Regions from separate parts of the Kitasatospora sp. NPDC089797 genome, predicted to be linked through region 2. Evidence: riboswitches for the same ligand, from Rfam matches in the RefSeq annotation. Region 2 holds a riboswitch; each other region holds the start of a gene.
The links. Region 2 has a riboswitch for cobalamin ahead of AB0O91_RS40120 (ABC transporter substrate-binding protein). Riboswitches for the same ligand answer to the same signal wherever they lie in the genome.
Positions count from the first base shown of each region.

Region 1 (2,255 bases), on a different contig from region 2:
CGCCCAGGGGGCGTGGGCGGTGCGGGTCCACGAGGTGCGGGCGACCGCGGACGCGGTACGGCTGGAGGCGGCCCTGCGCGCGTCCCGGTCGCCCGCCGGTCAGTCCTCGGTACGGCGCAGCAGGTAGGTGTCCATGATCCAGCCCTTGCGCTCGCGGGCCTCCCCGCGCAGCCGGGCGATCTCCGGGGCGGCCTCGGCGAGCGGGCCGGAGACCAGGATCTCGTCCGGGCCGCCCAGGTAGGCGCCGTAGTGCACGTGCACGCCCTCGGGGTCGAGGCCGGTGAGGGCCGCCTGCCCGTCCAGCATCACCACCGCGTCCTCGCTGCCCGGGCCGAAGCCCTCGGCGGCCAGCCGGCGGGCGGTGGTGATCCGCACCGGTCGGCCGACCCGGGTGAGGGTGGTGCGGTGCTGGGCGGCGAGCACCGAGACGCTGCTGATCCCGGGCACGACCCGGTACGCGAAGGCGTCCGGCTCGGTGGCCAGCACCTCGTCCAGGACGGCGGTCACGCTGTCGTAGAGGCTCGGGTCGCCCCAGACCAGCAGCGCGCCGGTCTCGTCCGGGCCCAGGTGCTCGGCGACCAGCCGGCCGACCAGCTCGGCCCGGCGGCGCCGCCAGTCGTGGACCGCCTCGGTGTAGGCGGGGGTGGTGCGGTCGCGCTCGGCGTCCGGCACCTCGACCACCCGGTGGCCGGGCCGGCCGTGCTCCTCGATCATCCGGCGGCGCAGGTGCATCAGGTCCTGGCGCTGCTGGTTCTTGTCGAGGAGGAGGAAGACGTCGGTGCGGGCGAAGGCCTTGACCGCTTGGAGGGTGAGGTGGTCCGGGTCGCCCGCACCGATGCCGATGACGATGATCTGCCGCATACCGCGATTCTGCCGGATGCCGCCGGGCGGATCGTCCGCGGACCGCCCTGACCTGCGGCGTCCGGGGCCCGCGCGCACGGCGTGGACCGGTCCGGCGACGGGGACGTGACCTTCCGCACGCTGGGCTCCCGGGCGGATCGGGGCGATTGACGGCCCCCCGGGGCGGGCCTAACCTACCGGACGTAGTGATGGCGTAAGGAAGCCGGTGGGACTCCGGCACGGTCGCGCCACTGTGAGCGGGCCCTCCTCCGGGCGGCCCGTGAGTCAGATACGACGCCATCACGTCCGCCCCAACGAGAACGGGACGCACGATCCCCGAAGGAGGCTCAACTGTGAGCACCAGTATGCCCGGGCCCTCCGCCCTGCCCGTCCCGGTCGTGGTGCCGGCGTCCAAGGCGGTCGCCTGGCTCGTCGTCACCGCTCTCATCGCGCTGGCCGTCTACTACTTCATCGGCGTCGACCAGGGCGCCTACTCCGTGTTCGGCAAGGACATGCACATCCACGAGTTCGTCCACGACTCGCGGCACTTCCTCGGCTTCCCCTGCCACTGACGACCGGAAGCAGCGAACCACCCGACATGGAGAAGAGACTCATCCTGCGCGGCGTCCTCGCCGGCGCAGTGGCCGGCCTGCTCGCCTTCGTCTTCGCCCGGATCTTCGCGGAGCCGCAGATCAACGCGGCGATCGAGTACGAGAGCGGACGCGACGACGCGCAGGGACTGCTGGACAAGGCCGCCGGACTGCCGATGGACATGGGCGGACCGGACATCTTCAGCCGCACCGTCCAGGCCAACGTCGGCATCGGCGTCGGCATGATCCTGTTCGGCACGGCGATGGGCGCGCTGTTCGCGATCGCCTACACCGTCTGCCTGGGCCGCACCGGCCGGCTCCGCCCGCGCACCCTGGCGATGCTGGTGGCGCTCGGCGGCTTCCTCGGCCTGTACTTCGTCCCGTTCATCAAGTACCCCGCCAACCCGCCGGCCATCGGGCACCCGGAGACCATCCGGGACCGCGGCAACCTGTACCTGGGCATGGTCGTCTGCTCGATCGTGTTCCTCGTCCTGGCGGTCTGGCTCGGCAAGCGCCTCCAGGCCCGGTTCGGGAACTGGAACGCCACCCTGCTGGCGGCCGGCGCCTTCGCCGTGGCGATCGGCATCGTCATGGCGGTGCTCCCCCCGCTCGGTGAACTCGCCGACAACGTCCAGCAGTTCGGTCACCACGCGACGGAGACCCCGCTGCCGTTGACCGACGACAAGGGCGCCATCGTCTACCCGGGCTTCCCGGCGGACACCCTGTTCGAGTTCCGCTTCTACTCGGTGGCCGCGCAGCTGCTGCTGTGGGGCACGCTGGGCCTGCTCTTCGGGCCGATGGCCGAGCGCCTGCTCAGGAGCCGCG
Region 1 covers NZ_JBFBGS010000070.1:12,105-14,359, reverse strand. Annotated here, with positions in the region: gene folP (dihydropteroate synthase) at 1-127, shown strand, start outside; gene cobF (precorrin-6A synthase (deacetylating)) at 100-861, opposite strand; cobalamin riboswitch at 1,034-1,157, shown strand; gene AB0O91_RS37400 (CbtB-domain containing protein) at 1,224-1,412, shown strand; gene AB0O91_RS37395 (CbtA family protein) at 1,439-2,255, shown strand, end outside.
Region 1: another riboswitch for cobalamin. It lies ahead of AB0O91_RS37400 (CbtB-domain containing protein); the one in region 2 lies ahead of AB0O91_RS40120 (ABC transporter substrate-binding protein).

Region 2 (2,255 bases):
CCGTCGCCACCGCGCCGGTGCCCACGGCGCCGGCCACGCCGACGCCGAGGACGATCACCGTCACCGCGCCGGCGGCGGCCCCCTCCGAGATCCCGAGCAGGAACGGATCGGCCAGGTCGTTCCCGGTCAGCGTCTGCAGCACCGCACCGCAGACCGCGAGGCCGGCGCCGGTGGCGGCCGCCCCGAGGACCCGGGGGAGCCGCAGCTGCCAGACGATCTGGTCGTCCAGCAGGGTCACGTGCGGGTCGGTCAGCCCGAGCCGGCGCAGCACCACGTCGATCACCGTCGGGAGCGGCTCGGGCTGCGAGCCCACGGCCAGGCCGAGCAGCACGGTGGCCAGCAGCAGGGCCGCCCCGACGGTCAGGGCCGCCGTCGCGCGACCCGGACCGGCCGGCCGCACGGCGGGGCGGGGCGCGGAGGTCATGACGCCGGGTGCAGTCGGCCCAACCCGGCGGACACCTTGGCGGCACCGTCGGCGAGCCGCACACCGGGTGTCGACTCCGAGAACGGCACCACCACGAAGGCCTTGCGCTGCACGGCGCCGAGCTTGCTCAGCACAGGGTCGTTCTCCAGGTAGTCGATCTTGGACTGGGCGGTGTCCCAGCCGGCGTCCGCGACCACGATGGCGTCCGGGTCCGCCGCGACGACCTTCTCCCAGCTCACGGTCTGCCAGCCGCCGGGCAGGTCCGCGAAGACGTTGCGGGCACCCACCGCGTCGAGCACCAGCTGGGGTCCGCCGTGCCCGGCGCCGACGAACGGCGTCTTGGTGTCCGAGTCGAACCACAGGACCTTGAGGTCCTTGCCCGCGGCCGTCGCCTTGAACTGCGCCAGCTGCTCCTCCTGCCGGTGCTGGACCTCGGCCGCCCGCTCCGGGACGCCGAAGACCTTGGCGACGTCGTTCAGTTCGCCCCACGCCGCCTGCCACGTCGTCGGCGGCACCTGGCTCTTGTCCGAGCAGCCGAACGGGGACACGTACGACGCGATGCCCTGGCCGCGCAGCTCCTCCCGGGTGCCCGCGACCTTGTCGGTGTAGGCGCTGGCGTAGGAGGCGTACAGGAAGTCGGGACGGGCCGCGAGGAGCTTCTCCTTGGTCGGGTACTTCTCGGAGAGCACCGGGACGGAGTCGTAGGCGGCCTTCCACTGGTCCGGCACGGCGTCGTCGAGGTAGGCGGTGCCGGCCATCCGGGACTGCAGGCCGAGGGCCAGGGCCACCTCGGTGGCGCCCTGGTTGAGCGTCACCAGCCGGGCGGGCGGTGCGCTCACCGTCACGGTGGTCCCGCAGTTGTCCACGCTGACCGGTGCGGCGCTCCCGGTCGCCCCGGCGGAGGCGCTCGGCGCGGGGGCGCCCGCGCAGGCGCCGAGCACGCCGACGGACAGCAGGACGGCGACCGCCCGGCCGACCCGCAGCGGGCCGGAGGGACGGGTGGAACCGGTGGGACGTATCGATCGGGCCGGGTACGGCAGACCGCTGGGCACGTGTTCTCCAAAACCCTCGTGGAACATGTCGCGCCGTGGCCGGTCTCCTGGCTTCCGCATCGACGCGCCGCAGCCGACCTTCCCGGGCGGTTCCTGTGGACCGCCCAGTGGCCCCGACCGCTGGGGGAGCCGGTCGGCGAGGGCCGCGACACTCCGCGGCAACAGTGGCGAGGGCCGCACCGGACTTCGACCGGTTTCCCGTACACCACGGCCTTGGCAAGGTATCAGGCGTGGTCAGCGCGGTTCCGCCCGGTGCGGCGCCGGGGGCCGGGGCGCCGCACCGGGCGGTCCGGTCCGGGGTCAGCGTGCGGAGAGGACCAGGCGGCGGCTGGTGTTCCGGTAGCCGGTGCGGGCGAAGGCGGCGGCCATCGGGGTGTTGGTGAGGTCGGTGTCGGCCAGGATCCGGGTGGCGGCGGCCTCGGTGGCGAGGATGCGGGTGATCCCGGCCAGGATGTCGTCGGCGTAGTGGTGGCCGCGGTGCTCCGGGAGGACGCCGAGGTAGCCGACGACGGGGGCGGCGTGGTTGCGGGAGGGGATGCCGAAGCCGACCGGCTCGCCGCCGGGGGTGCGGGCGACCCGCCACCAGGAGCGGTCGCCGGGCATGGTGTCGCGGTAGAAGGCGACGTCGGCCCGGGCCTGGGCCTCGGCGCCGAGGCGTTCGGCCTCCTTGCGGGTGTCGGTGTCCAGGGTGTCGACCAGGACCCGGCGGAACAGCTCGACGAAGACCTCGTCGTCGGGCTCCGGCTGGAGGAGCAGACGGCCGGACGGCTCCGGGACGC
Region 2 covers NZ_JBFBGS010000090.1:9,382-11,636, forward strand. Annotated here, with positions in the region: gene AB0O91_RS40115 (iron chelate uptake ABC transporter family permease subunit) at 1-424, opposite strand, end outside; gene AB0O91_RS40120 (ABC transporter substrate-binding protein) at 421-1,476, opposite strand; cobalamin riboswitch at 1,496-1,701, opposite strand; gene AB0O91_RS40125 (GNAT family N-acetyltransferase) at 1,777-2,255, opposite strand, start outside.

Region 3 (2,255 bases), on a different contig from region 2:
GCGCGGGCGATCAGCACCCGCTGCTTCTCGCCGCCGGACAGGTTCAGGAAGCCGCGTCCGGCCAGGTGTTCGGCCCGGACCCGGCGCAGCGCGGCGGTGCAGCGCTCGTGGTCCGCCCCGGTCGGGCCGCCCAGGCCGCGCCGGTGCGGCAGCCGGCCCATCGCGACCACCTCGGCCACCGTGAAGTCGAACTCGGCGGAGTGCTCCTGGGTCAGCGCGGCCACCCGGCGGGCCGACTCGCGGGCGGTGAGCGCGTGCAGGTCCTCGCCGTCCAGCCGGACCGCCCCGCCGGCCGGCCGCAGCACCCGGTAGACGCAGCGCAGCAGGGTCGACTTGCCGCTGCCGTTCGGGCCGATCAGCCCGACCACCTGGCCGGCCGCGGCCGTCAGGCTCACCTCGTGGACCAGCCGGGTGCCGGCCAGCTCCACCGAGACGCCGTCGACGCTCAGGTCCTCGGCGGCGCTCATCGCCGGCCCCCGAAGGCCTGGCCGCGGCGGCGCATCATCAGCAGGAAGGCGGGCACCCCGAGCACCGCGGTGAACACCCCGACGGGCAGTTCGGCGGGCGCCAGCAGGGTGCGCGAGGCGATGTCCACCCAGACCAGCAGCAGCGCGCCGGCGAGCGGCGCGATCGCCAGCACCCGGCGGTGTCCGGCGCCGACCAGCATCCGGGCCAGGTGCGGCATCAGCAGCCCGACGAAGCCGATCGCCCCGCTGACCGCGACCACGGTGCCGGTGACGGCGGCGGTCACCACGAACAGCTCCCGGCGCAGCCGCTCCGGGTCCACGCCGAGCGAGGCGGAGGTCTCGTCGCCCATCGCGAGCGCGTCCAACCGCCCGGCGGCGCAGGCGAGGTAGGCCACCCCGGCCAGGACGGCGCAGGCGGCGATCGGCACCTTGCCCCAGGTGGCGCCGCCGAGGCTGCCGAGCAGCCACATCATGGCGTCCCGGGCGGCCTCCGCGTTGTCCGAGGAGAAGACCATCAGGGTGGTCAGGGCGGAGAAGCCGTAGGAGAGCGCGGTGCCGGTGAGCACCAGCCGCAGCGGGGTGAGCCCGTACGCGGTGCGGGCGGTGAGGTAGACCAGCACCATGGCGAGCAGTGCGGAGCCGAAGGCGGAGACGGAGATCGCCCACACCCCGAGCGAGGCGAAGGCGCCGAGCAGCAGGACGGCGTTGGCGCCGACGGCCGCGCCGGAGGAGATGCCGAGCACGAAGGGGTCGGCGAGGGCGTTGCGCACCAGCGCCTGGACGGCGACCCCGGTGGCGGCCAGTCCGCCGCCGACCACGGCGGCCAGCACGGTGCGCGGCAGCCGGAGCTCCCAGACGATCGCGTACGCCGCCGCCTCGCTCGCGTCCAGCCGGCCGCCGGTCAGTCCCGCGCCCAGGAGCCGTAGCACGTGGGGGAGTTCGATCCCGGAGGCGCCGAACGCGACGCCGCAGACCAGGGAGATCAGCAGGGCGACGGCGAGTCCGACGGCGAGCGGGACGGTCGGTATTCGGCGAACGGGGTCACTCACGGGCGGTCGCGCCTTGCCTCGGGCCGCGGGTGTGCCGGGGCGGGCGCCGGCCGGGGCGGGCCCGGGCGCCTTCCCCTCGCGGTCCACGGCGAGTTGTCGGGAGTCCAGCGGCCGAGGGTGATCGGGCTGACGCGGTCGCTCGGACCGCGCTCACCGTTGCGGGTCAGCGCCGGATTCGCACCGGACTTCCCCCTCGGACGCCCAGGCAGCATAACAGCCGCTCAGGGCAGGCAACCCTTACCGGGGGCGGATCGCACGTGGACGCACGACCGCCCCCGTCCGCACGGTGCGGACGGGGGCGGCCGGGTGGCGACGCGTCAGGCTCAGGCCTGCTTGGTCTCCCAGAAGATCTTGTCGACCTCGGCGATCAGGTCCAGCAGGGCCTGGCCGGTGGCCGGGTCGGTGGACGCCTTGGCGGCCGAGGCGGCCTTCAGGGTGTCGTTGATCAGCTGGTGCAGCTGCGGGTACTTCTCGAAGTGCGGGGCCTTGAAGTAGTCGCTCCACAGCACCGAGATGTGGTGCTTGACGGCCTCGGCGCGCTGCTCCTTGATGATGATGGCGCGGGCGCGGAAGTGCGGGTCCTCGTTGGCCTGGTACTTCTCCTGGGTGGCCTTGACCGACTCGGCCTCCAGCTTGGCCTGCGCCGGGTCGTAGACACCGCAGGGCAGGTCGCAGTGGGCGTGGGCGGTGGCGCGCGGTGCAAACAGACGAGAGAACATGGGAGTCCTTCCTTAGATCG
Region 3 covers NZ_JBFBGS010000008.1:66,316-68,570, forward strand. Annotated here, with positions in the region: gene AB0O91_RS08400 (ABC transporter ATP-binding protein) at 1-467, opposite strand, end outside; gene AB0O91_RS08405 (iron ABC transporter permease) at 464-1,516, opposite strand; cobalamin riboswitch at 1,611-1,750, opposite strand; gene sodN (superoxide dismutase, Ni) at 1,840-2,235, opposite strand.
Region 3: another riboswitch for cobalamin. It lies ahead of AB0O91_RS08405 (iron ABC transporter permease); the one in region 2 lies ahead of AB0O91_RS40120 (ABC transporter substrate-binding protein).